Regions from separate parts of the Bacillus sp. F9_6S_D1_P_5 genome, predicted to be linked through region 3. Evidence: predicted binding sites of a transcription regulator. Region 3 holds the regulator's gene; each other region holds the start of a gene.

Region 1 (11,324 bases), on a different contig from region 3:
ACAGCACCAATTACTTTCCCGTTTTGTACAATTGGACTTCCGCTCATCCCTTGTACGATTCCACCCGTTTTTGCTAATAAACGTTTGTCTGTTACTTTTATTACCATGCCCTTTGTCGCCGGAAACTTTTGCGGTACTGTACTAACAACTTCAATATCAAACGATTCCACTTTATCTTGATCAATAACTGTTAATATTTTTGCAGGTCCCTCTTTTACTTGATGAGATAGTGCAATAGGCATTGCTTTATCCATTACGCCATTTGTCATATTTGTATTCAATTTGCCAAAAATACCAAATGGACTATTTATTGTAATATTGCCAATCACTTCACGATCTGGTGAGAATCTCGCTAATTTCTCTCCTGGATTCCCATGACTACCTCTTTCAATTGATGTAACTGTCGAACGCATAATTTGTCCATCTTCGACTTGAATCGGTTTTTTCGTATCGTTATCAGAAATGACATGACCAAGTGCTCCATATTTCATAGAATCCGGATGAACAAATGTCATTGTTCCGATTCCAGCTGCCGAATCACGAATATATAAACCAATACGATAAGACGATTCTCCACTGTCTTTTTGTGGTGTTAACTTTGTGCGGATATGTTTTCCATCTCTTAACAAAACAAGATTAAGCGGTTCACCTGTTTCACCACTATTATGAATAAATGGTGCTACATCACTCATTCTTTCAATTGTTTTCCCATTAATTTCAGTAATCATATCCCCAATTTGCACACCAGCCGTTTCACCAGGAGATACTTTCCCTTTTTCAGTTTGAATTAAATGATGGCCTACAACAAGTACCCCTTTTGTGTTTAACTTCACACCAATTGATTGTCCACCTGGAATAACTTTGAAATCTTTTAATACTTTCACATTTACTTTTTTTACTGGAAAACCAGCAAGTTGAAACACCATATCCGCTTCACCATTTTGATGAGAATTTACCATAAGTCCTTGTTTTTGTTCATTTGAACTTACTGTAAATACATGACGATCTGTAGATGAAGCTTGAAACACTGGTAATGAAGCTATTTCTGATTGTTGTCCTTCAAAAACAACAAGTTGCTTCGGGGACGAAATAAACGTCCGAAGCGGTTTAAAACACCCTATAAAAACTAAAGAAACAAGGAGAAAAATACCTATTATTTTGCGAAATCTTTCTAATTTCAATTTGTTCACTCTCCTCGCTCCTACCCCACATTCAGCCTCTTGGCTTCACTTTTTAATCTCTCCTTGCAGTGCTTTATTTATAACCGGAAGAATTAAGAAATCATCTTTTGAGAAAAAAAGCTATCCATTACTGGATAGCCTCTGCTGTCTGTTTAAAATGATGCGCTTGCGTAAGTAGTTCTTTCGCATGTTCTGTCGTTAAATCTGTAATTTCCACACCAGAAATCATTCGAGCTATTTCTGTTACTTTATCCTCCATAGTTAAAACGGTAACTGATGTAATTGTTCGATCATTCGCTACTTGTTTTCGAATAAATAAATGCGAATCTGCCATTGAAGCGACTTGAGGTAAGTGCGTAATACAAAGTACTTGTGAGTTTACTGATACTCGATAAATTTTTTCCGCAATAGCCTGTGCGACCCGGCCACTTACACCAGTATCCACCTCATCAAAAATAACTGACGCCACACCTTGGTGCTTAGAAAAAATGCTTTTTAAAGCTAAAATAATACGAGATAACTCTCCGCCAGAAGCGACCTTTGAAAGTGGTTTTAACGGCTCGCCTGGATTGGTTGAAATATAAAATTCCACATGATCGTAACCATCCGCCGTAAGTCTTACCGGTGCTCCCTCCACAAGAGGCTCTTCCGCATTTCCTTCTCTCTTCATGATTCTCACTTCAAATTTTGTTTTTTCCATATATAATTCTTTTAATTCCTGATGAATGGCATTTGTAAGATGCTCTGCAAGTTCATGACGCATATTACTTAACAACGTTGCTTCTTTCAGAATAACACTTTCTAATTCCTTTAACTGCTTCTTCGTCGTCTCAATATGAACGTCTTTATTTTCAATCGTAAAAATTTCTTGTTCAATTTTATCAGCATACGCTAAAATCTCTTCTACAGTATTTCCATATTTTCTCTTTAGCATACGAATTTCATTTAAACGCGTTTCAATTTCATCTAAACGATTCGGATCATATTCCATCATATCGAGCTTTTCTCTTAGTTGATACGCGACTTCTTCTAATAAGTAATAGCTATTTGCAATTGAATCATGATTTTCTTGATACATTTCATCTAAATGTGTAATACTCTCCATTTGCCCCATTGCGCTTCGTACATTATCTAATCCTTGTCCGTCAGCACTTAACGAGCGATATGCATCGCCTAATGCTTTGTAAATTTTTTCGAAATTAGAAATTTGCAATCGTTCTTCAGTTAATTCATTTTCTTCATCCATCTTTAAATCCGCCTTACGGATTTCTTCATGCTGAAATTGAATTAAATCTAAGCGATGCGCCATTTGTTGTTCATTTTCACTTAACGATTTTAACTGTTTTTTTAGCTTCTCATAGTCAGCGTATACGTTTTGGTATATACCCAATTGTTTAACAATACGATCTCCATCAAAATGATCAAGCATAAATAGATGACGCTCTTCATTCATTAAATCTTGTGTTTCGTGCTGACCATGAATATCAACAAGTGTTTTTCCAATTTCCTTTAATATACTAAGGGTAACCAATTTCCCATTTACACGACATACGCTTTTTCCATTTGCAGCGATATCACGCTTCAAAATAATCATGCCGTCTTCAATTTCTATGTCCAACTCTTCTGCCTTTTCAATACACGGATGCTTATCATCTTCTACATAAAATAGCCCCTCTATCTCAGCTTTTTCTGTTCCGTATCGAACGAATTCCGCTGAACCACGACCACCTACAAGTAAACTAATCGCATCAATAATAATCGATTTTCCGGCTCCTGTTTCCCCACTTAAAACCGTTAATCCTTTTTGAAAAGAAATATTTAATGCCTCAATAATAGCAAAGTTTCTAATCGATAATTCCGATAACAATGCCCCATTCACCTCGTTATAAACTAATCCCCTATTCAGGGCTTTTCTCAGTTCTTTATTCAAATAGTCATACTATATGTTTGTATGTATAAATTACTTTTCTAACCGCTCCATTGTACCAAACATTTGTTTTACGGGTCAATCCACCTATTTCCTAATTTTATTCAAAGAAAATATTATATTACAATTAAGAATTCACGTTTTTAACCAATAAAAATATCCTGTTCACTTTCCACTTTACAGAGGAAAGCAAACAAGATTTTTTTGTTACAGCATATTTAAGAAACGATCAGAGACAACACCTGTATCTTCAGGTGTGCGGCAAATAATTAAGCAAGTATCATCACCACAGATGGTTCCGATGATCTCATCCCACTCTAAATGATCAATAAGTGCCCCAAGTGAATGAGCGTTACCAGGCAATGTTTTTAGCACAAGCATATGTCCTGCCGTGTCTAATTTTACAAATGAATCCACTAGATTGCGTTTTAATTTTTGTAACGGGTTAAATCGTTGATCTGCTGGCAAGCTATATTTATAGCGACCATCATGTAATGGCACTTTCACTAAGTGCAGTTCTTTAATATCGCGCGATACTGTTGCTTGCGTTACATTAAATCCCTCATTACGTAAAATATCAACTAATTCATCTTGTGTTTCAATTTCTTTGTTCGCAATAATTTCCCTGATTTTAATATGGCGCTGACCTTTATTCATACATTTGCACCTCACACTATCTCTTACCATAGTTTAAACATTGGTATACTTCACTTATTTATGTTAACTTATAATTCGTTACTTGTACACAATTGTTTTTACAATCATTATACAATTACAACAAAAAGAGGAACAACATATGTTATTCCCCTTTACCTTTTTGTTTTAGGACATCATGCGCCTCTGTAACTACTTGCTCAACAGAAACCGGAGAATGATTTTCGCCATTCTCACGTTCACCATGCCATTTCAGATGAATTAAAAATTCAATATTACCATCCCCACCTGTAATTGGTGAGAATGTTAAACCTTCTACGTCGTATCCTTCTTTTATAGCAAAGTCGACAATCATTTCCACGACAGCCTCATGTACTTTTCGATCACGGACGATACCTTTTCTACCAACTTGCTCTCTTCCAGCTTCAAACTGCGGTTTAATTAACGCTGCTACATCTCCATTTGGCATAAGCATTGTTTTTAAAACCGGCAATATAAGCTTTAATGATATAAATGACACATCGATACTAGCAAATTGCGGTAAACCACGTTCTAAATCTGCTGGCGTTACGTAACGGAAGTTTGTTCGTTCCATTACGACAACACGCTCATCTTGACGCAATTTCCAAGCAAGTTGATTGTATCCTACATCTAATGCATAAGATAATTTCGCTCCATTTTGAAGCGCACAATCGGTAAAGCCACCAGTTGATGAACCAATATCTATCATAACTTTATCTTGTAAATTCAGATGAAATGACTCTAATGCCTTTTCAAGTTTATAACCACCACGGCTTACATACGGCATAACTTGTCCCTTTACCGTAATCTCTGTATCTTGTGGGATTTTCTCTCCTGGCTTATCCAGTCTCATCTCGTTTGCATATACAAGGCCGGCCATAATGGCGCGTTTTGCTTTCTCACGTGTTTCTATAAGCCCTCGCTCTACTAATAGTACATCTACTCTTTCTTTTTTTGCACTCATTTGTTACGCCCTTTTTTGTTTTGATGGAATCATTGTATGAATACGGTCTACAACAGCATCTGTCGTTAAACCAATTTCTTCTAATAATTTTGTTACACTACCGTGCTCTATGAAACGGTCTGGAATACCCATTCGTTCAATTAATGCACTATGGTACCCGTTCTCAGATGCAAATTCAACTACTCCCGTTCCAAAACCACCGATTAAACAAGCTTCTTCAATCGTTAAAATCGGTATATTTTTTCCTAAGAGATCATGTAAATATGCTTCATCCATCGGTTTAATAAAGCGAGCGTTCACTACTTTCACTGAAACTCCAGCCTTTTCAAGACGCTCAGCCGCTTCCATTGCCATTGGTATTGTCGTACCAAATGTTAAAATAGCCGCTTGTTTACCTTCTTTTAACGTTTCCCATGAACCGATTGGAATCGCCTTTAATTCCTCATCCATATGAACACCAAGTCCATTACCACGCGCATAACGTAATGCGATTGGTCCATCTTCATATTGCATCGCCGTATATACTAAATGTTGCCCTTCATTTTCGTCTTTCGGCATCATAAGTACCATATTCGGCAAGTGGCGTAAGAATGAGATATCAAATACACCTTGATGCGTCTCACCATCTGCTCCTACTAAACCAGAGCGATCGATTCCGATGAAAACATTTAAATTTTGGCGGCATATATCATGAACAACTTGGTCATATGCTCTTTGTAAGAATGTTGAATAAATCGCTAAGAATGGCTTCATACCTTGCGTCGCCATACCTGCTGCCATTGTTGTAGCATGCTGTTCTGCAATACCTACATCAATCATACGATCTGGGAATTCTTTTTGGAATTTCTCAAGTTTCGATCCAACAGGCATTGCAGGTGTAATTGCAACGATACGCTCATCCGTTCTCGCTAATTTAAGTACTGTTTCACTAACAACAGCACTCCATGCTGGTGCAACTTCTTTCGGTTTAACGAAGTCACCTGATTCAATTTTATAAGGTCCTGTTCCATGCCAAGTTCCAATAACATCACTCTCAGCTGGTTTGTAACCTTTTCCTTTTTTCGTAATAACATGAACAAGCACTGGGCCTTTTGTTTTCTTTGCATATTGCAACGTTTCGAATAACTTTTCATAATCGTGCCCATCGACTGGACCTAAATACGTAAAGCCTAACTCTTCGAAAAAGACACCGGATACTAGTAAATATTTAAGACTATCCTTTATTTTCTCTGCTGTTGCAGCAACTTTCCCACCAACTGCCGGAATTTTCTTCAATATATACTCTAATTCGTCTTTTACCCAATGGTATTTTCCTGCGGTACGTAGACGTCCAAGTACATTATGAAGCGCACCAACGTTTGGTGCAATTGACATTTCATTATCATTCAAAATAACAATCATGTCTGTTTTTTCATGTCCAATATGGTTTAATGCCTCTAAAGCCATTCCACCTGTTAAAGCACCATCACCAATGATCGGTATAACATATTCTTTCGTTTTCTTTAAATCACGTGCTAGAGCCATTCCCATCGCAGCAGATAATGATGTCGAGCTATGGCCAGTCTCCCATACATCGTGCTCACTCTCGCAACGTTTTGGGAAACCACATAGACCTTGATATTGCCTTAATGTACCGAACTCTTTTGCACGTCCAGTTAAAATTTTATGTACATAGGATTGATGTCCTACGTCCCATAAAAATTTATCTTTCGGACTATCAAATAATTTATGCAGAGCAATTGTGAGTTCTACCACACCTAAATTAGGTGCAATATGTCCACCTGTTTGAGAGAGCTCTTCAATTAAAAACTTACGAATATCCTCACTCAATCCCTCTAGTTCACTGATAGACATATCTTTCAAAAAACTAGGGTTTTGAATTTGCGTTAGATCCACATGGATCACTCACTTTCATTTCATAATCTGTCAACATGTCAAATATTATAAAAAACATTTACACAAAACAAGAAATTCTCTTTTTTTTATTTTTCACCTTGTCCTGCTATTAACCAGTCTATTGCGCCCTAATCCTATTATAAACCATATTTCTTTAGGCGATGAAAAAAATAGCCGCTAACACGAAGTGATAACGGCAATGTAATCTACATATATTTTTGCCAATAACAAGAAAAGAAAAACCTTTTCCTACATTTATATCATAAAATGATGAATGACTCAACAAATGAAAACGCTGTTATATTAGTTATTACGTTTTGCAATCAAATCGCAAATAGATAGTAAATATTCATCTTGTAATTGCAAGGAACCGATAGCATCTTTTGCTTTTGCAATAGTGTCTTCTAAAATATCCTTCGCTCTATCTACAGTAAATAACGTCGTATATGTGCTCTTTTCGTTGGAAACATCACTACCAATCGGTTTTCCAATCTCTTCTTCGGTTCCTTCCACATCTAAAATATCATCTCGAATTTGGAAAGCTAGGCCAATATATTTTGCAAACGCAAGTAACTTTTCTTCTTGTTCTTTTGTGGCATCAGAAAGGATTGATCCAGCAAGTACAGCGAATTCAAGTAGTTTCCCAGTCTTATGCTTATGGATATACTCCAACTCATCAATCGTAAGTTGTTTCCCTTCCGCTTCCATATCTGCCACTTGTCCGCCAACCATTCCTTCTGGTCCCGCTGCTTTTGCAAGCTCAAGTACAAGTCTTACCTTTTTCTCAGCAGAGATTTCCTTTTGTTCATATGCCATAATAACTTGAAAAGCATACGTCAACAAACCATCGCCTGCTAAAACTGCCATCGCTTCACCAAATACTTTATGATTTGTGGGCTTCCCTCTTCTTAAATCATCATCATCCATACAAGGTAAATCATCATGAACTAACGAGTATGTATGTATCATTTCAAGTGCACAGGCTGCACCTACTCCAAGATTTCTTTCTTTACCAAACGCTTGTAATGTCGCAAATAAAAGTAACGGGCGGAGACGCTTTCCACCCGCTTCCAAAGAATATGCCATCGCTTCACGAAGTACATTTGGACATTGTAATTCATTTGCATAGCTTACAAGCTTCTCTTCTACGAAAGTTTTACTTTCTTTCAAAAAAGTATCAAAAGCAACAGTCACTATGCTTCATCTCCTAAAGCAGTAAACGGTTCAAGCTCTCCATCTTCCCCAAGAATAACTGCCATTTGTTCTTGTACGTTCTTCAACTTCTCATCACAAAGCTTAGATAATTCCATACCCTCTTTAAAATAAGAAATTGCTTCTTCTAAAGGTACGTCACCTTGCTCTAGCTTAGAAACGAGATGCTCAAGTTGCGAAATTGCCTCTTCAAAGCTTAATTTATTCTCCATTATTCAATTCACGCTCCTCTATGCCTGATACGCTACAATCTAGTATTCCATCTTGTAATTGAACTGAAACAGCATCTCCAAGGCTGACATCTTTCACACTTTTTAACACTTGCTTCTCTTCATCATATACAAGCCCGTACCCTCTCATCATTACTTTAAGCGGACTTAACGCTTCAAGTTTTTGAGCAGCTCTTACAAAGGCAAATTCTTTCGTTTGAAGTAATGTTTGCATTTCACGTTGCAATTGCTTTTGCAAAGTTTCAACCGCTACCTTCGTTTGCATAATCTTTTGAGATGGGTGGTGCTTCTCTAAATAAAATGAAAGCTGTTTTAACTGATTTACCTTTTTATCAATATAGCGTTCTTTCGCTAAAACAAGCTGTTCTAACGCTCTATCCAATTGCTCTTCTTTTTGCTCATAGACTTGTCTTGGATAACGGAACGCATAAGATTTTTGCAATACTTGTAGTTTTTCTTCTTTTTTATGTACTAACTCTCTCATTGCCCTTTGCAATCTTAGAGTTCTTTGCAATACCTTTTCTTGTAACTCTATAATATTAGGCGCTGCCAGCTCAGCTGCTGCAGTTGGTGTTGGCGCTCGTAAATCGGCAACAAAATCCGCAATTGTAAAGTCTGTTTCATGACCTACTGCTGAAATAATAGGGATTTCGCTCTTGAAAATGGCCCTTGCAACCATTTCTTCATTAAACGCCCATAATTCCTCAATAGAGCCTCCGCCGCGCCCAACGATTAGGACATCTATCTCTTCCATTTCATTCGCTGTACGAATCGCTTGTACAATTGAGGGAGCTGCTGACTCCCCCTGTACAAGTACCGGAAACACAATAACATTTCCAATTGGATAACGACGTTTAATCGTTGTTATAATATCACGAATCGCTGCCCCTGTTGGCGACGTAATCACACCTATTGTTTTCGCATAAGGAGGAATTGTTTTTTTATAAACTTGAGAAAATAATCCTTCTTCCTCTAAACGAACCTTTAATTGTTCGTAAGCTAAATGCAGGTTTCCGATTCCGTCAGGCTGCATGTCTTGAATGTAAATTTGATAAGAACCACTCGCCTCGTAAACAGAGATTTTCCCTTTCACGAGTACCTTCATCCCATTTTCAGGTCTGAATTTAATATTACGATTATGACCCGCAAACATAACCGCTGCGATTCTTGCATTTTCATCTTTCAATGTAAAATACATGTGGCCACGGCTATGATTTTTAAAGTTGGAAATTTCACCTTTTAACCAAACAGACTGCAAATGCGGATCATATTCTATTTTTGTTTTTATATAGCGTGTTAACGCTGTAACGGTTAAATATTGTTTCTCCATTTCTCTCTCCTCATAGCCGACTCAAATTATTTACAAACAACACCTGCACGTTTAGCCGATTCAACAGTATTATGAAGAAGCATTGTGATTGTCATTGGACCAACACCCTTTGGCACAGGTGTAATGTAACCCGCAACATCTAACACGTTGTCAAAGTCAACATCACCACAAAGTTTACCTGTTTCTAAACGGTTTACACCAACATCGATTACAACCGCTCCTTCTTTCATATAATCAGCTGTTACCATCTTAGGTCGTCCAACAGCTACGATTAAAATATCAGCTAGCTTCGTTAACTCTTTCATATTTTGCGTCTTAGAATGACAGTATGTGACAGTTGCATTTTCATTTAAGAACAATTGTCCCACTGGCTTGCCGACAATATTACTTCTTCCGATTACTACAACATGTTTTCCCGAGATATCAAGATTTGTTTCTTTTACTAATTCTACAATACCGTGCGGTGTACATGGAAGGAATGTATCTTGTCCCGTCATCATACGTCCCACGCTGATTGGGTGAAATCCATCTACATCTTTTTCTGGTGAAATTCTTTCAATGATAGCTTTTTCTTCAATATGTTTTGGTAAAGGTAATTGCACTAATATGCCATTTATACGGTCATCGCCATTTAAGCGATCGATTTCAGCAAGCAAACGCTCTTCCGTAATTGTTTCAGGAAGTTCAATTAGCTCTGAATAGATTCCTACTTGTTCACAGCCCTTTTCTTTTCCTTTTACATAAGAACGAGATGCTGGATCTTCTCCAACTAGAATAACTGCTAATCCTGGTACAATTCCTTGCTCTTTCAACTTCACAACTTCTTCTGTTAATTGTGCTCGTTTTTTCTCCGCAACTTCATTTCCTTTGATGATTACTGCTACCATTTTAAGATTCCCCCTTAAAGAAATTACAGTGTATCTTTTATATTAGATAAAACGCCGTTAATAAAACGACGAGATTCCTCATCCCCAAATGTTTTAGCAATTTCAATTGCCTCGTTAATTGTTACGTTGTGTGGAATTTCTTCCATGTATTTCATTTCATACACAGCTACACGTAAAATACTGCGATCCACAATACTAATACGCTCTAGCTTCCATTTTTTTAAGTTTTGACGAATCGCTTCATCAATTACTTCTTTATTTTCTACAAAACCTACTACAAGTGATTCTAGAAACTCATTTGTTTCTTCACCTTCATCTAGCGTGTTTTCCACCGCTACTTTCGGTTCTAATTCACCTGTAATATCCATTTGATATAATGCTTGCATCGCTCTTTCTCTAGCCGTCCTACGTTTCATTGTAACTCTCCTTTATGCTTCAAGTCTTTCCTTATGCTTTGTTATATTATTATAATTTATAAGCCGTCAATTCACTTACTCTTACAGTTTTCATTGATTTTCCAACCTTATAATACAATGATAATAACACAATTTATCATTTGATACACGGGTTACAAGGCTGAAAAATAATAAAAAGATTAACTTCAAGTTCCATATCTTATCACAATGTACGTTTTTTGGAAAAACGAAACATTTTCTTTTTAATTTCTTTTTTTTTGAAATAGTATAATAATTAGAGGGTTTTAATTTGTGAAGAAATGAAACGTTAAAAAAGATGCCTATGTTACTAGGCACCTTTTTCATTCTTACACTGGTTCGATTTCTGTTTTTTGTGTTTCGAATGTTACGCCAACGATGTGAACATTCACTTCTTTTGGCTCAAGTCCTGTCATTGTAAAGAGTGCTTGGCGAATGTTGTCTTGAATCTTTTGTGCAACAACTGGAATTGCTACGCCAAAATACATCACAACATAAAGGTCAACGATAATATCTTCGTTTGCTAATTCAACCTTTACACCTTTACCATGATTTTTCTTACCTAACTTCTCAACAACGTCTGTAGCA
Region 2 (11,324 bases), on a different contig from region 3:
AATTAAAACACTTTTTATAATGATTGAGAAATATAGATTTGAATCATATTTCTCAATGACCAATATTCCTTAACATATTATTAAAATTAAGATAGTTCAGGTCGGAGGAAGACACCCTAGGGTGTCTTTTCTTTATGGTTTAGCGCCTACAATATCTTGTATTCCTGCCTATACCGTTTTAATGTGTTAAGATAAATTGTTAACACATTAAAACAATTATTACATAATTAATCTATAAAAATGTATTAGGTAAGGAAGCAATGGCATTCTAATCGGTGCTTTTATTATTTTAATAGAAGGAGCATATAGCATTTATGAATTCATACTTAGAAGTATTAAGTAAAAGCATCCAGTTCGGAGAAGAGACTCTAAAAAAAATAGAAAGAAAAAACGGTTTGGAAATAGAGAATAAAATAATTCTCTCTCTTTACAGAAAATTATTGGAGCAAGTTGACGGCATTTATATTTTGGCTGATCACAATCTTGAAGGACCAGGTAGAATTTTAATAAGATCTGCAATGGAAACAGTCTTAGCGCTAAAGTACATTCTTCAAGAAAAAAAATGGATTCAAGATAGGGCATTCTCTTATTATGTTTGTTTTTTGAAATCAGAATTACAGATTGCTAAAGATTCTCTAGAGTTAAATTTTAATGATGAACCTATAAATAAAAAAGAATTAGAAATTGATATTAAAGAATCTGAATCAATAATAAACCAGGGACGGTTTATTAAAGTGCTAAATGAATGGGAACGAACTAATAAAAAATCCAAATATGAACCTAAATGGCATTCCCTATTTAATGGACCAACATCAATAAAAAAGCTTGTTGATAAAGTAGCAGATGATGAAATTTCCCTTCTTTATGGCCTGTTATCAATGGAAGCTCACGGTTATCACTCATTGAGTGCATCTAACCATAAAGATTTAACGAAAGATGACTTTGCACTCAAACCTCTAAGAAACGGAATATCTGATGAAATGGTTAAATACACAAGAACACTACTAACGGGAATAACCATGAAAATGATTAAACTTATTGCCCCTGAGTGTAATCCTGATTTGATCATATTCGCAAAAGAAATAGGAATAATACCGAAGAATTATCCTTTTTCTATCCCTAAAATTTAAAATGACATAATATCATTCGAGTTAAAAAAAGACATCTTAAGGTATCTTCTTTTATTCATAGTACTAAAAAAACACGTTAAATTAACTTTTAAACGTGTTTTTCCCTAAGACAATATTTAAGATAATCTATTCCTAGACTAACAAACGGAATAATTACCGCAAAACTTAATGCATAAACCATTGTATTTATACCTTTGTAATCTAAAAATTTATCCGCTATAAATAGGACTAAAACAAATAATATTGTTGATTTTATAAATATTTTAAGAAAATCGAATTTCATAGCAATTCCTCCCCCACATTCTATAAAAAGTGCAAAATTCTTTAAATGAATGTATAATATAAACTAGACAGAGATAAAATAGCAAAGAAACAGAGTGGTAGAGACACCCTGTTTCCTATGTAATGCTCACTTATCAGTGAGTAAACGGAACATAGCTAAAAGCCACTATTTTTAGTACCCTTAGCCACTCTACAGCTACGTCAATAGCTTGAGTGGTTTTTACATATGTAAAAATAGATAAACTCAAACTTACTTGTTCTATATACTCAACGAAAGGTTCAAGGATGTACCTTTCAACGAATAACAACAATAAAGTCACTATCAATTCTTTCACATGTATCACCTCCTTCCAATAAGAACTAAAAATCAACAAGCTCTATATGTTGCTTGATTTTAGTTAACTTACCAGAGGTAGGTTGACAATCACACTCATTTAACTAACATTACTGGTATAATATAGCACAATAACTAGAATTTGTACATTATAGAGTTATTAAATTGGGATACTCATCTTATTAAATAGACTCACATCTTTAATTATTTGATCCAATGTAGCTCTAATATCCATTGCCTCTCTTCTTGTGATATAAGGTAAATTATATGTATTACCATGAACTAAGTTTCGTAACTCTCTTATTCTATCCATGATAGCAAATTGACTCTCAGTTATAATTCCTTTTTCTTTAGCCACTTTTAACATTTTAAAAAACGTATGATTATTTGTAGATGGCTGTAATAATCCATATAACATACCCTCAAAAACGCTACCACACATTAAAGCTAAAGAAAGCCATGATTCAGTTTCAAAGCTTTTATCAGCTTCCTCATAAAATAATCCAATACGATTACGTAAAGACTTATCCTTTATCCAAGGAAATAATAAACTATAATCTCTTATACCATGATAATCCAATACGATTACGTAAAGACTTATCCTTTATCCAAGGAAATAATAAACTATAATCTCTTATACCATGATAATTCAATACTACAATAACATCTTCATTTTCACTCAAAGACCTAGGATGCATTTCTGATTCCACTATTAAATAATGCCCATGTATTCGATCATTTCTAGTTGAAAAACTTACACTTATATTAGCTTGTATTGAAAAGTGTGTAATTGAAAAAGCGGGCAACAAGGGTATATAAATATGCCACTCATAAGGGTATTTACTACCAGGTTTAGTTGAAATATTTTTTATATGTTTTTTAGGTATTTCGAATAAAATAGATTTCAAAATTCAAGTCACATCCTTTTTTTCAGTGTAAAATCAATAAAAAAATTTCACGTACTATATCTGTTGTGTAAAACCAAATTCAGCAATAAGGCCTATTTTATCATCCATCCCCTTATCCTCTAACCAAGTAAGTAGCAAATCCTTTATTTATTCCTCTATCTTGGTAAGTCATTCCCCCAGGACTTAAACAACCCTATATTTTTCATCTTTTCTCCGTAATTATACTTGACTGAAGGTCTTGAGGGTTTTTATCATGTGGGAACGATTATGGAACACGGCTGGAAGGCAGATTTATCCCCTACTTTGAAAGATCACAAAAAAGTAATCGATCAAAATAGATGGATAAGCGTCTTGTTTTTGCCATGCGGTCACTTATAAGGTATCCGTATGTATAGACCCTGTTCACTCAGCGATCTTCACCGCATACATCCTTTTTCTATGGCTTGTCCTTGTAATATCGTCCCTACACGACAAACTGAATGTACTCCCTAGCACCGTAATGCTAACGATAACCACCCGAACCTTTTAGAGAATCGTCCCTGGGCAAGTTCTCGCCCACCCTCACCAGAAGAACAGGATTCTAATGAGGGGTGCTGTTTTTGTAGGCGTATACTTTGTACCCCCTGCACGACCAACAGCTAGCCACGCCGTAACACGTTCCCTCTATATAGAAGCACGGAATTACGGCTTATCAGTTTTTATTTACGTGGTATCAGGCAATTCCACGCGAACAAAAAACAAAAAAGCATCTCCAAATCCTAAATGGCCTGTACATTCACAAGACTTCTAGGTTTAGAGATGCCCGTTATATATCTTTTGGACTACAAAATAATCAAAACTAGTATTTACTAGTTGATATTTATCCAAACAATAGATAAAATGGGTATATCAAAGAAGCCTCGGAGAAAGGCATAGTTGTTTAAGGTTAGTGGTGGTACACTTCTTAAACGTTAACACTGTCGTTGAATACAGTTCATGTCTAGCCAAGTGGTGGTACACTTGCTAGAGCAAGTCATTCCCGCTAAAGGTTGGTAGCCGATAGCATATGGGAGTGGCTTTTTGTTTTGTGTTCTTATTCAATTGTCTTATCGATCTTCGTTTATATAAAATATCAAATTATGGTTTGATTTGTAGAATGTTGCTTGTTGTTTATTAAGTTACAACAAGTTTTTTTCTTTGTAAATGCCCCTGTAAGTGGGTTTACGTCATCTAACAAGCTTAAATAAAGGATAAAAAGATAGAAAGATAAAAAGATACATTTATCCTTAGATACAAAGATACATAGTTTACCTTTGTGTATCTTTAGATACAAAGATAAAAAGATAGAAAGATAAAAAGATACATCAATTATCGTTGATATTATAGTATTTCTGATAAATGTTCTGTACACGAAAAATTGAATTATTCTATTAAACATAAAAAAGATACATTTATCCTTTTACTTTTTGTACAAGCTCATGTTATCATCGAGTCGAGAATAAAAAGATAAAAAGATACATTTATCCTTTGTTACAATTATATTACAAATTTAAAAGGAGCGATTCCTGTGAAAAAAGGATACGTAATAATCAACGCCCAACAAAAAGGTGGAGTTGGGAAAACAACTGATTCGTGTATGGAATCTCTTGTGGCTTCTTTAATCTTTAATAAGAAAGTTTTATTTATCGATACTGACCTTCAAGGGAACGGTACAACGTTCTTAGCAAAATCATTTAATATTACAGAAATGCAAAAGACATTAATGAAGTGTCTTGAAGAAGGAGACCTAACATCAGGTATTGTACATCTTCATGATAACCTAGACATGATTCCATGCGGATATGATATGAGGAAATATGCTGACTTCTTAATCGAAACATTCAATACAGTTGAAGACAGAACTTTTTACCTTTCTAGATTGCTAGAAAAAATCAAATATAACTACGATTACATATTCATCGATATTCCACCTTCAACAGATTTAAAAGTGGATAATGCGATGGTAGCAAGCGACTACATTATTGTTGTTCAAGAAACTCAACAATTTTCATATGAAGGAAGTCAACGTTTAATCTTTGAATACATCCAAACATTAGTTGATGACTTTGGTTCACTCGTAAAAATGCAAGTTGCTGGAGTACTTCCTGTATTACTGCAGCAAAAACGTGCCTTACACAAAGAAATCGTTAAAAGTACAATCGCTACTTTTGGTGAAGAGAATGTATTTACTACAATTATTAACAATCACGCACGTTTAGAATGGTATCCACGAATCGGGTTACAATTTGAAGATCATCATGATAAGAGAATGCTAGCTTTATTCTGTGATATTTTCTGTGAGTTAGAAGAAAGAATTCACCTTTTCGAAACTGAGGGCGATATTGAACCGGGATATAGTTATACACAAAAGTATTTCGTAGAAAATAAACTTACTAAGTTAGGGAAGGGGATTGACATAAGTGGCTTTAATCAAAAGGGAAACGCCGCAAGAACCGAAGATAGCACAATCTGCTAATACAGAAAGAAATGTTCAGAGTACCAATAACAACATCGCACCCACAAAGAAAGTTTTAACAGCGCAAGATAGAAAGAATATAAAAGTAACTCCTGAATCATTTAGTAAGATTAAAACTATTTGTACAATGAAGAGCATGAAGAATTACGAATTTATTGATGAAATTCTAGAATTCTACATTGCAAATAATTTAACTGAACGTGAGCAACGTATTTTGAAAAACATAACATCTAACAATAAATAGTTTTAATTGATTACTAACTAGGAGTGGTACCTTTGGAAAATAAAAGTAAATCTTATGTAGTAACTGTGACGCCTATTACTGAAAGTTCAGCTTCAACTATTCAAAGTGATCAGACTAACAAGAAAAAAGAAATACAGACACTAGAGAAACCAGATCCACGTTTAGTTCCATCTAAAACTGCAAAAATTTCACCAGCTGTTTTACTAAAGATAAATACTCTAAAACCATTTATTCAAGAACAAGAGAGTATGAATAAAACTTCTATTAACAACATCATTGATATTCTTATTGAAAGCTATGTAGATACTCATCTGGCAAATCGACATTCCGAAGCATATAAAGATATGTACAAGCGTCTTTACGAGACGTTAGAAAATAAATAGAGAAAAAAGTTTTAAATAGGAGTGGTACTTATGGAGAATAATAATAATAATTCATTTGTAGTAACCGTTACACCTATTACTAATAACTTGAATTCGAATACAGATAATAAATTGCAAACACCAGAAAAAAAGAATTTTAAAAACCAACAGGGTAGTATTAAAATTTCTAGTCAATCCAAAGAGAAACTTGAAGCTCTAAATAAACTTACAAATACCAAATATGCTCACGAAATAATTGATATACTTATTAAAAGTTATGTAGAAAATGAACTAACTCCTGATCAAAAAAGAAAATTCGAATTGCTTACAGACCTATAAAATCATAGAAGTATCCCTATATCAGGGGTACTTTTTATTATGTATCCTTGTATCTAAAGATACATGTATCTTTTTATCCTTTTATCTTTGTATCTTTTTATTTTAAGTAGGAAAACAAATACTCCTGCTTTCCTTTCCCTCACCAAAACCGCCACCACGGCTTTTTCTTCTCTTTCGCCGCAGCAACCTCATCCCGAAATTTCAATCGTTTTTCCACTCATTTATTATGCACTTCTATACTTGATTTGTTTTCTTTGCTCTTGCAAACTTCCACAAAGCTACAATTAGTATGAGGAGCGGTATTGCCTGAATAAAGAGAAATCCTTCCCAAAAATCAAGTTCAGTACTATATGGAGAGTCTCAAAAGCCCTTCAGTTAAGGGAGTTGGAGGGCTTTTGTATTTATATAATCAAGATGATTGAAAGTTAGGTTTTGTAATATGACTATTTAATGTTGATTTATTGAGATTTTTGAGACCTAAAATGAAGAAATAACGTGAGAAGTGATAGTAAATTTGAAGGAAAAGCAGATAATATACATAAAAGTCTTATTGGCATGATTGACAGTTTAAGCAAGAATCATCAGGATCTAATTTATAAAATTATCCATGCAGTACCATTCCAATAGTACCATGTCTGTGTGAAATTGTTCCACCAGTACCATGTCTGTGCAGCAGTATCAAAGTAGTAATAACTACCCGTCCAGGCTCCTGTACTATCTAATTGATAATAGACATTGTTAGTTAGTACCCATCTGTTGGTTTGGCGTATGGCGTTAACATAATAGTACCAATTTCCACTGTCTTCATCTTCAACCCAGCCGTTCCTTATTGGAGAAGGAGTGATTCCTATAACATTAAACATTGTCCAATTACAAGTTCCACCATTCTGCCAATAATCACTATTACCAGGGATATAATTAGTACTAGGGTAAAAGCGCGTAAGATGGACGTGAGGTCCTGAAGTTTCTGCTGAATTATCTACGGTTCCTATGAAATCTCCTGCTTTAACTACGGAATTCAATGATAAATTATCTCTAGGGACAACGTGAACGTACTCTGTGAAGAACCCATCATTACCTCTAATCGCTATAAGATTAGCAGTTAAACAACCTGGTGGGTTCCTTACAGCGGGATCAGGATTTGCTGAAGTTGAATTAATTATTGGGCTTTTACAAGTGGAATCTCCTTTTGTATATACTACTGTTCCATCTTCTACAGCATAAACCGATACTCCCCATACAGAATTATTAAACCCTAAATCTTTGGAACTATTAAATTGTCCATGACACCCCTGATACATTCTAACTGGTTCTGTCATAGGAGGATTAAAGGGTGTACGTTGATATTGATATGGCAATTATTATTTCTCCTTTCTAATAAAAAAATTCATATTTCAATTAAAAAAGTTATAGATGCTTATCCATTTATAAACTGCTATAAATACATTTTTGTTCAAAAAGTCTAAGACGAAATACCAGGCGGTGTAGTTGGTGGTGTAGTTGGTGGCGTAGTTGGCGGTGTAGTTGGCGGTGTAGTTGGCGGTGTAGTTGGTGGCGTAGTTGGTGGCGTAGTTGGTGGCGTAGTTGGTGGCGTAGTTGGTGGCGTAGTTGGTGGCGTAGTTGGTGGAATATAACTATTTACATTTACATCTACATTCACATTATTAACAAAAGGAAAGTACTTTTGTTCCATGTCGCAGGAATGCTCGTTGTAATCTTCATAATTACAATTTTTTTTCTTTTTCGGACTACCAGGTTTATGTTTAGGCATGTTTTAAAATGATCTCCTTTCAATTTATAGAATAGCTTGTACAACTTGTGTACTATATTAATAAATGCAGCTTGTCCATTTTTGGTAACGGTATTTGTGGAGTTTCTGTATAAAATATTAACGTAAAGTTAACATAACAGCTCATTATTGGTAGCAAAAAAAAGTGGATCCCCACTCTCACAAGGGATCCACTTTTTCTTTTTCTTTTTCTATAACTCTATTTTTATAAGTTCCTACCATGGCCAGTAGTCCCTCTTCTTATCCTCCCCAGAACCTCCACCACGGCTTTTTCTTATCTTTCGCAGCAGCAACCTCATCCCGAAACTCCTGCATCATTCTCTTCGTTTCCTGCATCTCACGTAGTGTTTTCATCAGTGTCTCATCCCGCGCTTCCAATCGTTTTTCCACTCGTTCATTATGCGATTCTACGCTTGCTTTGATTTCCTCGTTATTCTGCTTCGTCTGCTCACTCAATCGCTTCTCCATCGCTAACATGCTTTGATTCATTTCTTGCACCATAACGCTATACTGTTCCTGTAGTTGCTGTTTAATGTGGAATGGCACTAAGTCCGTTTCCTCAGCTTCTTCTTGAATCAGATCCGGATTAACTTTTTCGATTTGCTGCGCTATCATCTTCGCTGCCTTCTCTAGCGTCATACCGTCATGCTTACTCAATTCAATTAATTTCTCAATCACCATAATGTCACTGTCTGTGTATTGGCGTCTACCACGATTATCCTTCTTTACTGCGAATCCTTCACGTTGCAGTACTTCCATGTACTTTCTAAGGGTGCTATCACTTATTCCTAGTCGTTTGTATACTTCACTAGCAGAATAAACAATTTCGTCCGTCATAACGTCACAACACCTCCTAGTCAGAGTATTCCATGATGGTTAAGAAATTCCTGCAAAGAAAAAAGCTCTGATTATACAGAGCTTTTAACTTAAGTATTCTATTTCTTATATTATTCAGTGACTAGAATTGACTTTCCTTTTCCATCTACTACTATACCACCCGTGCCTGGATTTAAGCCTTTAACATAATATTTTCCGTTTTCTATCGTTAATTCAAAAACGCTTCCGTCTCCAAATTCAGAATAAGCCCAACTTCCAGATACTCTTTTTTTCTCCCCTACCTCAAGTTTAATGTCATATCTAGCTATTTCTTTCTTTACTTTACTATCAGCTAATGAATTTGATTCAAATGTAGTTGCCGAAGCTCCAATTCCTCCAGTTAATACAATACCAGTTACTAGTGTTCCTATTATTAACTTTTTAAACATAAAAAATCCCCCTTTTTATAGTTTTATAGCTTGCCACCTAATCATATTTTTAAAAATAATCATTGTAAATATATAGAATTTTTAGAAATATAAAACAGTTAATTTCGAATGTTTAGTTAAGATATGTTGTTTGTTAATAACGATAAACAGTTATTTTTATATAAAGAACAATACTTGTTAGGGACAACTAAATAGCTTTAGCAATTTCAACAAGTAATCGCATAAACAACGGTATCATTTGCACCACTATATAACCAATTCCTGCGCGGCTTATTAAGGAGAATCCCCGTTCCTGGCTACCAACCTTAATGAATAGACCGCCACATAACGCTATAACGGATGCAATTAGTTAGGATACTACTTTAATCCAAAAGATAGTTAGCCCATAACCAATTCCTTATAGTTTGTTTTATTTTTTTGAAAAAACCTCTTCATAAAAGAACATACATTCGTATATAATAAGAACTAACGTTCTGTTATTTAGGGGGAATAACGGTGTATGACTATTCAATATTGCCAAATCGAATTGTTTTATGTGTAGATCTTCGTTCGTTCTATGCCAGCGTATCGTGCATTAAAATGGGACTAGACCCACTTCATACTAAATTAGCCGTAGTTGGTGATGTAAATAGGAGCGGTTCAATTGTTTTGGCTGCAACTCCACCATTAAAAGCGTTAGGCGTAAAGAAAATGGCTAGATTGTATGAAATACCACGTCGTAAAGATATCCTGGTGGTAAACCCAATTATGAGTACTTACATAAAATGTTCTAATTTCATCACTAAGTTAGCTCTGCAATACGTGCCTGTCGAGGATTTCCACCAATATTCCATCGATGAGTTCTTTATGGATATTACGGATAGTATTCACTTATTTGCTAACGATCCGTATGAGTTTGCATTGGAATTCAAACGTGAAATATATGCGAAGACACGAATCGAATGCACGATAGGAATTGGGCCGAATCCTTTAATGAGTAAGGTTGCCTTAGATGTGGAAGCAAAGAAAACGAAAGATTGCATAGCATACTGGAAGTACGAAGATGTACCCATAAAATTATGGCCAATACGACCACTGAGTAAGTTTTGGGGGATTTCAGGTAAGACAGAAGCAAAGTTAAACCGAAAAGGGATTCATTCAATCGGAGACTTGGCGCAATATCCACTGAAATACTTAAAGCAGAGCTTTGGGGTTATTGGCGAAGAACTACACTTACACAGCAACGGCATTGATTTTAGCCGAATATCAGAAAAATACGTTCCAGCCACAACTTCAATTGGTAAAAGCCAAATACTTATGCGTGATTACACCATAGAGGAATTCCCAATTATTCTACTGGAACATATTGAGGAAGTTTGTTATCGAATGCGAAGGCAAAACAAACTAGCTCAAACTATTCATTTTTCTATTGGCTACAGCAAAAATTACGCTGGTGGTTTCAGAAAAACTCACACTATGAACCGACCAACCAATTTAACAATGGATATTTATAAGATTTGTACATACTTTTTACATAAGTTTTATACTGGGGAACCCATTAGAACCATCAATGTTTCTTTAACTAACTTAATCAATGAAGGCGAAGAACAAATCTCACTATTCGATAATGTAATACAACGAGAAAAAGAAATACAACTAACTAAAGTAATGGACGAAATACGCACTAAATTTGGAAAGAACAGCATATTAAGAGGGATTTCGTATACAAATAGTGCAACAGCAAGATACAGAAACACATTGTTAGGGGGACATAAAGCATGAACAACGCTAATATGCCAAAGGGAAGAGGAATGGTTAAATGGACTCCATTCGCAGCGATGCCGGAGCAATTCGCTGGTATCCGTGAAATAGTTAAAGAAAAGACGAAGGTAGAAAGACCTACATTAACCCAGGATGAACAAGAACTGATCGAGAACATGCTATTATGTTCATTATTATCTGAAGAAGAAATACTGATTACATATTATGGAGGTGGTTTTTTACTTACTAACTATATGACCGTTGTTGATATTGACCCGCTAAATAAATCAATACTTTGCACTGATGCATTTTACAATAATATGACGTTGAAATTTATTGATATTATTGATGCAAAATAAAAGGCCGCTCACAATCGTGGCTCTTATTGTTACTTTACATACACATAAGCTTTATTTACAATTAAACAGATTTTATTT
Region 3 (11,324 bases):
TATTACGTCGTTTAACGAAAGAAGGATATTTTCAAACGTATTTGAAAGAATCTACGGAGGGGCCGCCTCGTAAATATTATCAACTAACGGAGCAAGGGGAAACGCAACTGAATTTGTTAGTAACAGAGTGGCGTGATTTTGCAAAAGGCGTACAAGAAATTATTGAAGGGGTGGAATGGGATGAGTAAAGAGCAGTTTCTTAAAGAATTATCAAGTCATCTTAGAAAGTTACCGGAAGAAGAGAGGAAAGATATTTTATTTGATTATGAAGAGCATTTTCAGTTTGGGAAAGAAGAGGGGAAAACTGAATTGGAAATAATAAAGGGTCTTGGCTCGCCGAAAGTAATTGCGAAAGACTTACTTGCTTTGTATCGATTTGACGAAATGAAAAAGGATCCATCTACTTCCAATATAACAAGGGCTGTTATGGCAGCGATTGGACTTAGTTTGTTTAATTTTATTATTGTATTAGGCCCGTTAGTTGCAATTATCGCTTTTATATTTTCCTTTTGGGTTGGTGGGATTGCTAGTGTAGTGACACCATTTTTCGTTATTGCAAAAGTATTTATGGGTACCTTTATATGGCTGGATGTATTCGTTAGTATAACGTTTGTTGGGGTAGGATTGTTGTTATGTATTATCGCTTATTATAGTACAAAGTGGTTTAAACGATTATGCGTAAGTTATGTATTATGGAACTTCAAAATGATAAAAGGGGAATAGATGATGAAAAAAATATTGTTAGTAGCAATCGCTTGTATCATTATTGGAGTAATAGGGATTTCACAAACATATGAAAAAGCAGTACAAACTGCAGAAAAAGGAAACAAAGAAGACGTTATTAAAAACGAAACATTAAAAAATATAGAAGTTAAGTTAGACGCTGGGGATATTGTTGTCCAAAAATCTCCCGACTCTTCTTTTTATGTAAAGCACACAGGAGATACACGTAAACAAGAGGTTCGTATTGCCGAAGATGGTGACACATTAAAAATTATTGGGGAAAACGAAAAAGGTGCTACATTTGATTTTTCTTTTTACAATTTCAAGTTTCAAACGTCTACATTGACTATATTTGTACCAGAACGTTCTTACCATGAGATAAAAGTTAATTCATCTGCTGGACAAATAGAAATAAGTGATGTGAAAAGTGATCGTGTAAGTGTTGGGACACTCGCCGGAGAAGTAGATTTGAAACATGTCACAGCTAAGAGTGTAGAAGGATCTTCAAAAGCTGGTGAGGTAAATTTTAAAAAGGTAATAGGGAAAGTAACAGCGAAGTCGGCTAGCGGGGAAGTGCATATTATGGATCATGATCCTAAGTATGATGTAGAGGCAAGTTCAACTGCTGGGGATGTAGATATTACTTTATTGGAAAAACCACAAGATGCAGTTATAACTGGGCAAAGCGCTGCTGGCGACGTGACAATTTTTAATGTAGAAAATAATAATATAACAATTGGCAATGGTAGTAAAAAAATTAGCGGTAAAACAGCTGCTGGCGATGTGACGATTGAAACTCGTTCATAACAAATAGAATGTATGAAAATCTATCAAAATACAAAAAAGAAGATAATTACCGTATGTAAATAAGGTAATTATCTTCTTTTATTATTATTAATGTAAATCACGATATACGCCAATTACTTTTCCGATAACTGACACTTGTTTTAAAATGATAGGTTCTAATGAAGAGTTTTCCGGTTGTAGACGGAAATGGTCTTTTTCTTTATAGAAACGTTTAACAGTTGCTTCGTTATCTTCTGTTAAAGCGACTACAATTTCACCGTTATATGCAGACTGTTGTTGGCGAACAACAACTAAATCTCCATCGAAAATACCGGCTTCAATCATACTATCTCCAGAAATACGTAACATAAACACTTGGTCTGCTCCAGCAACAATGCTAGCTGGGAGTGGGAAGTGATCTTCTACACTTTCAACTGCTGTAATCGGTAATCCAGCAGTGACTTTCCCGACAATTGGAACTTGAATAACAGATTGTGTTTCTGCATCCATTCGATCGTCACCTAAAATTTCAATTGCTCTTGGTTTGGTTGGATCGCGTCGAATATATCCTTTTTCTTCTAGTCGTGATAAATGTCCGTGCACTGTAGAACTAGAAGCGAGGCCGACTGCTTGACCGATTTCACGTACGGAAGGTGGATATCCTTTTTCTTGTACTTTTAGCTTAATAAAGTCGAGAATGTCTTGCTGGCGTTTCGTTAACTTTTCCATGTTTTCTAACACCTCGTTTTCTTTCATTTTTCTTATTAATAAGTATAACATGCGAAAAAACATTCTACAAACATAAGTTCGAACAAAAGGCGAATTTATGTTACACTAGAGGGAAATAATAGTGAGAAAGAGGGGTTCATAATGAATGCAATTATTTATGCGCGTGTGAGTACAACAAAAGAAGCGCAAGAAACGTCACTATTACGTCAAAAAGATGAATTATTGCATTTAGCTGAGCGCTACCAAATGAATGTTACTAAGGTGATTGAAGAGCAGGCGAGTGGCTATACAATTGAACGTGACGGCATATTAGAAGTGCTTGATACAATTCGAGATGAACAAATTGATGTGTTACTCATACAAGATGAAACGCGCCTTGGTAGAGGAAATGCAAAAATTGCATTAATGCACTGTTTACATAAAGAGGGAATAAAAGTATACACGCATACGCATAATGGCGAATTGCAATTGTCGGATTCTGATTCGATGGTATTAGATATTATCGGTATTGTTGAAGAGTACCAAAGAAAGATTCATAACTTGAAAATTAAACGTGGTATGCAACGCGCCGTAGAAAAAGGTTATCGTCCAGAAAATAATTTAAAGAATCGTCATTTAAGTGTAGGGCGAGAGAAGAAAGAAGTGCCGATTGAGGAAATTGTACGTTTGCGCAAGAGTGAACTTACTTTCGAAGAAATTGCAGCGACGCTTCGCGGCTTTGGTCATAACGTTTCAAAAGCGACGGTACATCGTAGATATGTAGAGTATACAAAGCAATTGCTTGATAAAGAAGAGTAACTATTGTATGATAATAATCAGTTTTGATTAGAAGGGGGATTCGAGATGCTTAGTCACGAACTCGTTGAACGCATTAACTTCTTAGCGAAAAAAGCAAAAGCTGAAGGTTTAACTGAAGAAGAACAACGTGAGCGTCAGTCGCTACGTGAACAATATTTAAAAGGATTTCGTCAAAATATGTTAAACGAACTTAAAGGAATTAAAGTCGTTAACGAACAAGGTACAGACGTTACACCGGCGAAATTAAAAGCTTTAAAAAAGCAAGATAATGCAAAATTAAACTAAAAGATGGGCGAAGCCCATCTTTTTTATTTATTACATTCGTTATTTAATGACTTTCCAGTTATTATTAACTGTTGCCTCTATCTTTTTGTGTTTCAAAATATAATTAGCGATCAGTTCAGACATATCTGTTGGTATGTCTTTTATTACGGACTTATTTTGGAACATAAAGAAGTTTCCGCCGCCGCTAGCGCGATAATTATTCATAACGACGTCATATTCTTCATCCATATTAAGAGGAATGCCTTTGCATTGTAAAGATTCTACTCTCTCGCCAAGAGGTTTGGAAATGTTTAATACGTACGAAATCCCTTCCCACATATCGTAATTATAGTGTTGCGGCTTTGGTTCTATGAAGGTAGGGTTTACGATAATATCTCCATCTGCATTTAATGTGAAATAAGAAGCAGAGAGTTCAAGGGCATCTTTTATATCTGCTCCAGTTATTCTAATTACTTGTAATGTATTTGGATAAATATAATTAGAAACGATGTCACGCATTGTTACATGATTAGGGAAACCTGGAGATGTATTATGAAATAAGCTTGTACAAGAAATAGAAACATTAGCTATATCCATCTGTATCTTATTTATAAATTCAATAAAAGGATGGTCTTGCAAACGAGTTTGCATAGCGTCTGAAATTTGCATGTCTCCATAGATTAGTCCAATAGGTTGATCGAGCCAATTTTGTGTTTTCTCTTCATAATCGGCAACTAAGGAAAGAATATGTTGGTCCGTCGCAATTCCTTGCACAGGCAATAATTGTGAATAACTCTCTTTTTTTATCCATTTTTTTTCTGCTTTTTTGAATGTCACTGTTATTTTTCCAATGAAGTGTCCATTGCATCCAGTCTGTAAAATTGTTACACCATTTATTACGGTGTGAGCGATTTCCCGATGTTGGTGGCCTGTTAGTAAAATATCTATTCCTTCAATTTCATGGCACATTGCATATCCTTGGTTTTCACCTGTTAAAACTTCAGTCGGTACCCCGGTTTGTAGATCGCGTTCAAATCCTCCGTGATACGCTACGACTAATAAATTTGGTTTCTCGTGTTCGTGAATGTAAGAAACCCACTTTTTTGTTGTTTCTAATGCATCTTCAAATTGTAAATCTTGAATGTGATGGGGTTGTTCCCAATTAGGAATGTAATGTGTTGTTACCCCTAAAATAGCAATTTTTATATTTGATTCAATATGTTTTATTATATATGGTTTCCCGAAATAAGGTTCTTTGCTGTTTTTATCTAAAATGTTTGCTGATAAATATGGGAAGTTCGTAGTAGAAATAGCATTGTTTAATATGCCCATTCCATAATTAAATTCATGATTCCCAATCACTGCGGCATCGTAACGTAAATAGTTCGCTAATAAGGACATTGGATTTTTCTTATCTTTTTCATATGTAGCGTAATGATAAGTAAAGGGTGTTCCTTGTATGAAGTCACCGTTATCAATTAAAAGGACGTTTCTATTTTGGGAACGTTCTTTTTTTATAAGAGTAGAAATTTTAGCTAAACCAATTTCAGCTTCGGAGTTATCTTGGTAGTGAATTGGATAAACAGTACCATGTATATCACTTGTTAATAAGATGTTTAAAGTTACATTTTGATTTTGATTCAATATCATTCACCTTTTCTATTGTTATCTACTAATTAAGCATATCAAATATATGAAGAGAATTTTAATGAGAATGTATAGAATGTGTAAAGATTCTGTAAATAAGCAATTATTAATAAAAATGTGTGATATATTTCTTCATGTTTAAGGCAGGTAATTTATAACAACAAAAATGGAGGCTTTAATATGTTGAAAAAAGTTTTTGCAATGAGCACGACAGTTGTACTGGCGGCGGGATTATTAAGTGGCTGTGGAACGAAAGAATCTAGTGCAAGTAAAACTGAAGATACGAAAAAAGGTTATGTACCGAAGACTTTAAATGTTCAATTTGTTCCTTCTCAAAATGCAGATACATTAGAGGCGAAGGCAAAACCACTTGAGAAGCTATTAAGTGATAAATTAAATATTCCGGTAAAAGTTAGTATTTCAACGAACTACAATACAATTGTAGAAGCGATGGCATCTAAGCAAGTAGATGTAGGATTTTTGCCTCCAACAGCATATGTGCTAGCACATGAGAAAAAGGCTGCAAATGTAATTTTACAAGCGCAACGTTTTGGAGTAGATGATGAAACAGGAGCTCCTACAAAGGATTTAGTAGACTTTTATAAATCAGAATTTGTAGTTAAGAAAGATTCAAATATTAATAGTGTAAAAGATTTAAAAGGTAAAAAAATAGGTTATCAAGATGTAACTTCATCAGCGGGATATGTATGGCCTGCGGCAGTGTTGTTAAAAGATGGAATTGATCCGCTAAAAGATGTAAAACCTGTTACATTAAAAGGTCATGATCAGTCGCTTATTGCTCTTTTAAATGGTGATGTAGATGCAGCTGTTGTATTCCAAGATGCTCGTAATATTGTAAAAAAAGATTATCCGAATATATTCGATCAAACGAAAATAGTGAAATTTACAGAGAAAATTCCAAACGATACGATTTCGGTACGCTCTGATTTAGATGAAGAGTGGAGCAAGAAATTACAGGATGCTTTCATTGAGATAGGAAAGAATGAGGAAGGTCACAAAATCATTAAAGAAGTATATTCACATGAAGGATATGTTAAATCTGATGATAGTAAATTTGATATCGTTCGTGAATATGGAAAGAAAGTAAAAACGCAATAATACATATGGAAATGGCAGCTAACTGGAATGATATGTTTTCAGTTAGTTTGCCGTTTTGAATACATAGAAGGTAGGTAAGATGTGTGATAGAGTTTCGAAATGTCTCCAAAGTGTATCCGAATGGTACAAAAGGATTAAATAATATAAACTTGAACATTCAAAAAGGTGAATTTGTTGTAATGGTAGGGCTGTCTGGGGCTGGAAAGTCTACACTTCTCAGATCGGTAAATCGACTTCATGAGATTACAGAAGGCGAAATTATGATTGAAGGTGAGTCTATTACTGCTGCAAAAGGAAAAGGCTTACGACGCATGCGCCGAGATATTGGTATGATTTTTCAAAGTTTTAACCTTGTAAAGCGATCAACGGTATTGAAAAATGTATTAGCTGGCCGTGTTGGGTATCATTCAACACTGCGTACAACGTTAGGTCTATTTCCAAAAGAAGATTTGGAGCTTGCTTTTCAATCGTTAAAAAGGGTGAATATTTTAGAAAAAGCATATGCGAGAGCTGATGAATTATCAGGAGGACAACAGCAACGGGTATCGATTGCTAGAGCATTAGCGCAAGAAGCAAAAATCATATTGGCAGATGAACCTGTTGCATCGTTAGATCCGCTCACAACAAAGCAAGTATTAGATGATTTGAAAAAAATCAATGAAGATTTTGGAATTACAACAATTGTAAACTTACATTCTATTGATTTAGCTAGGCAATATGCGACACGCATTATTGGATTACATGCGGGAGAAATTGTTTTTGACGGTTCAGTAGAAGAGGCAACAGATGAAAAATTTGCTGAAATTTATGGAGACGTAGCGCAGAAAAGTGAATTGTTAGAGGTGGCGGTTAAATGAGTGACGTGACGATATATTCGAAAGCGATACCGAAGCCGCCGAGTAAGTTGAAACATATGTTAACGTTTATTCTAGTCATTTTACTGTTGTGGGGAAGTAGTGTACAGGTCGACGCATCATTTTCAAAACTAGTAATTGGTTTTCCTAATATGATGGATTTGTTAAAAGAGATGGTGCCGCCAGATTGGAGTTATTTTCAAGTTATTACAACAGCGATGTTAGATACAATACGTATGGCGATTATTGGGACGACTTTAGGAGCGATTTTAGCTATTCCACTGGCACTATTTGCGGCAAGTAATGTGTTTACGAGTACATTCTTGTACGGTCCAGCTCGATTGGTTTTAAATTTTATTCGAACGATACCAGATTTATTATTAGCGGCAATCTTCGTAGCTATTTTTGGAATAGGACCACTTCCAGGTATTTTGGCTCTTACTTTTTTCTCAATTGGGCTTGTGGCAAAATTATTGTATGAGTCAATTGAATCGATTGATCCAGGTCCATTAGAAGCGATGACAGCAGTAGGAGCAAATAAAGTACAATGGATTGTGTATGGGGTAATTCCACAAGTGAAAGCACATTTTGTTTCCTATGTTCTTTATACATTTGAGGTGAACGTACGTGCAGCAGCTGTTTTAGGTTTAGTAGGGGCTGGCGGTATTGGATTATATTATGATCGTACACTTGGATTTTTACAATATGAACAAACTGCCTCTATTATTATCTATACTCTTGTTGTTGTATTGTTAATTGATTATGTAAGTACATTGTTGCGGGAGAAATTATAATGAGTAAAACGACGTTAATCGTATCAAAACCGAAGAAACCGAGTATGTATCGCTGGATTATTTTTATAGCACTTACATTTGTTTATGTATGGGCTTTTTCAGGAGTACCATTAGAGGGAATCAAGGATACGGCGAGAGAAATTACAAAAGCAATTATGACAGGTGTATTGAATCCAGATTGGTCGTATGTATCTTTGCCAGATGGTGAAGATTTATTACACGGCTTAATTGATACGTTGGCAATTGCGATATTAGGTACATTTATTTCTGCCTTTTTATCTGTTCCATTCGCTTTTTGGGCAGCAACGAATATGAGTAGTGGGAAATTAACTTCAGGAACTGGAAAATTTGTACTTAGTTTTGTTCGTACATTCCCTGAACTAGTTATGGCTCTTTTATTTATAAAAGCTGTTGGACCAGGCTCTTTTGCCGGAGTTCTAGCTTTAGGGTTACACTCTATTGGGATGTTAGGAAAACTATATTCAGAAGGAATTGAAAATATAGATAAGGGACCGACGGAAGCGTTAATAGCAACAGGCGCGAATCGATTTCAAATACTTTGGTATGCAGTATTACCACAAGTATTACCGGATTTTCTATCGTATACGTTATACAGGTTCGAAATTAATGTGCGATCCGCTGCTATTTTAGGTGTTATTGGAGCAGGTGGGATTGGTACGCCTCTAATTTTTGCACTAAGTTCACGCAATTGGTCTCGTGTGGGGATTATTTTATTGGGCATCATTTTAATGGTCATTATCATTGATTATATTTCAAGTTCAATACGGAAGAAAATTGTATAATTTATTTTAAGCACCTATAAAAGGTGCTTTTTTTTATAATAAGAATAATGAATGTGAGCAATAGGGGGATAATTTGGCTTTACAGCATGAGTTTGTATTTGTTTCAAATGAAAAAATTAGATTTTAAAGGTATAGATTGGATTGAACTTTGTTTTCTATATAAAGAAGAGGCAACGATAGATGAGTGTGTTGTATTAAGTGATAAGCTAATCGTATATCTATTAGATTTCATCCATTGGATTCCGACCTATTATCCAGCGAAAAGAGCAGAAGGATTTGGAGTTCACTATTATAGTATTACGAAAATAGAACAGAACGGGCAATGATAGCAGAACAGTTATTTTGTTCGCTCGTTAGCATGTTTTCTTTAGCTCCAGAAATAATCGAACTGACAGGACAGTTTCAATGGGAAAATGATAATAATACGGATGGAGAATATGAAAGATACGTATTTGATCGAGATAAAGTATGCCAATATTTACAGTCGTTTATTCGTTTGCTTCGCAGAGTGAAAAATGGGGAAGGATATATTTTGTATTATGGAATTTAAAATTGATGAATAAATATACAGATAATTCCCTTTCTTTTTAAAATAAAAACAATGAAAAAGTATGTCATATTGAATGCCCATACATTCCCGAAATCATTGATTTTTTTATGAAAAACCAAAAAAATATCAACATATTTGTCGATACATGTTGTATAATCTTGCGTGGGAAGCTATCATATAAATGTATAAAACGTTTACTAATATAAGCGAAGGGAAGAATAGCATGTCACATTCAATCGAACAACTTTCTATCAACACGATTCGCACATTATCCATCGATGCGATTGAAAAAGCAAACTCTGGTCACCCAGGAATGCCAATGGGTGCAGCACCAATGGCTTATACATTATGGACTCAATTTATGAAACACAATCCAAATAACCCAACGTGGTTTAACCGTGATCGTTTCGTATTATCTGCAGGTCATGGTTCAATGTTATTATACAGCCTACTTCACCTATCTGGTTATGATGTAACAATGGATGACTTAAAGAACTTCCGTCAATGGGGAAGTAGAACTCCAGGACATCCTGAGTACGGTCATACAGCTGGTGTAGACGCAACTACTGGTCCACTTGGACAAGGTATTTCAACTGCTGTAGGTATGGCAATGGCTGAAAGACATTTAGCTGCTAAATATAACCGTGATGCGTATAATGTAGTAGATCATTATACATACGCTATTTGTGGTGATGGAGATTTAATGGAAGGCGTTTCTGCTGAAGCATCTTCATTAGCTGCTCACTTACAATTAGGTCGTCTAGTTGTGCTTTACGATTCAAATGATATTTCATTAGATGGCGATTTAAATCGTTCATTCTCTGAAAGTGTAGAAGATCGTTACAAAGCATACGGATGGCAAGTAATCCGTGTTGAGGATGGGAACGATATTGAAGCTATCGCGAAAGCAATCGAAGAAGCGAAAGCTGACGAAAAACGCCCAACGCTAATTGAAGTAAGAACGACAATTGGTTTCGGTTCTCCAAACAAATCAGGAAAATCAGCTTCACATGGTTCTCCACTTGGTGTAGACGAGACAAAATTAACGAAAGCAGCATATGCTTGGACTGCTGAGCAAGATTTCCATGTAGCAGAAGAAGTATATGACAACTTCCGTAAAACAGTACAAGATGTTGGTGAAACTGCGCAAGCAGAATGGAACACGATGCTAGGTGAATATGCACAAGCATACCCAGAATTAGCAAACGAATTGCAAGCGGCAATGAATGGTCTTCTTCCAGAAGGTTGGGAGAAAAACTTACCAACTTATGAATTAGGATCAAAAGCAGCAACTCGTAATTCTTCAGGTGCTGTAATTAATGCAATTGCAGAGTCTGTACCATCATTCTTCGGTGGATCTGCTGACCTTGCTGGTTCTAACAAAACATACATGAATAACGAAAAAGACTTTACAAGAGATGATTACAGCGGAAAAAATATTTGGTACGGTGTACGTGAGTTCGCAATGGGTGCAGCAATGAACGGTATTGCACTACATGGCGGTTTAAAAACTTACGGTGGTACGTTCTTCGTATTCTCTGACTACTTACGTCCAGCAATTCGTCTTGCAGCATTAATGCAATTGCCAGTAACGTATGTATTCACACACGACAGTATCGCTGTTGGTGAAGATGGTCCAACACATGAACCAATCGAGCAATTAGCAGCGCTACGTGCAATGCCAAATGTATCTGTTATTCGTCCAGCTGATGGCAACGAATCTGTTGCAGCTTGGAGACTAGCTCTAGAATCTACAAACAAACCAACTGCTTTAGTATTAACTCGTCAAGACCTTCCAACATTAGAAGGTGCAAAAGACGATACGTATGAAAAAGTAGCAAAAGGTGCATATGTAGTTTCTGCAAGCAAGAAAGAAACAGCTGATGTAATCTTACTTGCAACTGGATCTGAAGTAAGTCTAGCTGTTGAAGCACAAAAAGCTCTAGCAGTAGACGGCGTTGATGCAGCTGTTGTCAGCATGCCATCTATGGATCGCTTTGAAGCTCAAACAGCTGAGTACAAAGAATCTGTATTACCAAAAGCAGTAACAAAACGTTTCGCAATCGAAATGGGTGCTACATTCGGATGGCACCGTTACGTAGGTCTTGACGGAGATGTGTTAGGTATCGATACATTCGGTGCTTCTGCTCCTGGTGAGAAGATTATGGAAGAGTATGGATTTACTGTAGAGAACGTTGTTCGTAAAGTAAAAGAAATGCTTTAATGATTTTAGAAAAATCTCTCCGGCATGGAGAGA

Evidence for each region. Region 3 encodes LexA, which represses DNA repair genes until DNA is damaged. Its sites were predicted from a motif close to CGAACATATGTTCG; they were not measured.
Region 1: the regulator LexA is predicted to act here: its motif matches at 3,168-3,181, upstream of recN (DNA repair protein RecN).
Region 2: the regulator LexA is predicted to act here: its motif matches at 9,586-9,599, upstream of ACUXEY_RS23680 (Y-family DNA polymerase).

Annotation. Positions count from the first base shown of each region.
Region 1 covers NZ_JBTREW010000003.1:86,315-97,638, forward strand. The annotation lists gene spoIVB (SpoIVB peptidase) at 1-1,190, opposite strand, end outside; gene recN (DNA repair protein RecN) at 1,309-3,048, opposite strand; gene argR (arginine repressor ArgR) at 3,316-3,765, opposite strand; gene ACUXEY_RS05135 (TlyA family RNA methyltransferase) at 3,908-4,747, opposite strand; gene dxs (1-deoxy-D-xylulose-5-phosphate synthase) at 4,751-6,643, opposite strand; gene ispA ((2E,6E)-farnesyl diphosphate synthase) at 6,947-7,837, opposite strand; gene xseB (exodeoxyribonuclease VII small subunit) at 7,837-8,067, opposite strand; gene xseA (exodeoxyribonuclease VII large subunit) at 8,057-9,415, opposite strand; gene folD (bifunctional methylenetetrahydrofolate dehydrogenase/methenyltetrahydrofolate cyclohydrolase FolD) at 9,442-10,302, opposite strand; gene nusB (N utilization substance protein NusB) at 10,326-10,718, opposite strand; gene ACUXEY_RS05170 (Asp23/Gls24 family envelope stress response protein) at 11,066-11,324, opposite strand, start outside.
Region 2 covers NZ_JBTREW010000025.1:6,098-17,421, forward strand. The annotation lists gene ACUXEY_RS23605 (hypothetical protein) at 1-6, shown strand, start outside; gene ACUXEY_RS23610 (DUF5677 domain-containing protein) at 315-1,130, shown strand; gene ACUXEY_RS23615 (ABC transporter permease) at 1,219-1,413, opposite strand; gene ACUXEY_RS23620 (hypothetical protein) at 1,547-1,747, opposite strand; gene ACUXEY_RS23625 (DUF4145 domain-containing protein) at 1,907-2,326, opposite strand; gene ACUXEY_RS23630 (hypothetical protein) at 2,298-2,654, opposite strand; gene prgP (ParA superfamily DNA segregation protein PrgP) at 4,201-5,148, shown strand; gene ACUXEY_RS23640 (hypothetical protein) at 5,093-5,392, shown strand; gene ACUXEY_RS23645 (hypothetical protein) at 5,425-5,775, shown strand; gene ACUXEY_RS23650 (hypothetical protein) at 5,806-6,093, shown strand; partial or broken gene ACUXEY_RS23655 (DUF3967 domain-containing protein) at 6,233-6,307, opposite strand; gene ACUXEY_RS23660 (M23 family metallopeptidase) at 6,687-7,451, opposite strand; gene ACUXEY_RS23665 (hypothetical protein) at 7,556-7,864, opposite strand; gene ACUXEY_RS23670 (DUF3967 domain-containing protein) at 8,123-8,719, opposite strand; gene ACUXEY_RS23675 (hypothetical protein) at 8,830-9,147, opposite strand; gene ACUXEY_RS23680 (Y-family DNA polymerase) at 9,643-10,908, shown strand; gene ACUXEY_RS23685 (YolD-like family protein) at 10,905-11,246, shown strand.
Region 3 covers NZ_JBTREW010000001.1:8,911-20,234, forward strand. The annotation lists gene ACUXEY_RS00050 (PadR family transcriptional regulator) at 1-188, shown strand, start outside; gene ACUXEY_RS00055 (DUF1700 domain-containing protein) at 181-723, shown strand; gene ACUXEY_RS00060 (DUF4097 family beta strand repeat-containing protein) at 724-1,530, shown strand; gene lexA (transcriptional repressor LexA) at 1,618-2,238, opposite strand; gene ACUXEY_RS00070 (YneB family resolvase-like protein) at 2,380-3,036, shown strand; gene ACUXEY_RS00075 (DUF896 domain-containing protein) at 3,082-3,321, shown strand; gene ACUXEY_RS00080 (bifunctional metallophosphatase/5'-nucleotidase) at 3,361-4,944, opposite strand; gene ACUXEY_RS00085 (phosphate/phosphite/phosphonate ABC transporter substrate-binding protein) at 5,128-6,066, shown strand; gene phnC (phosphonate ABC transporter ATP-binding protein) at 6,150-6,923, shown strand; gene phnE (phosphonate ABC transporter, permease protein PhnE) at 6,920-7,714, shown strand; gene phnE (phosphonate ABC transporter, permease protein PhnE) at 7,714-8,517, shown strand; gene ACUXEY_RS00105 (hypothetical protein) at 8,616-8,843, shown strand; gene ACUXEY_RS00110 (hypothetical protein) at 8,840-9,067, shown strand; gene tkt (transketolase) at 9,291-11,291, shown strand.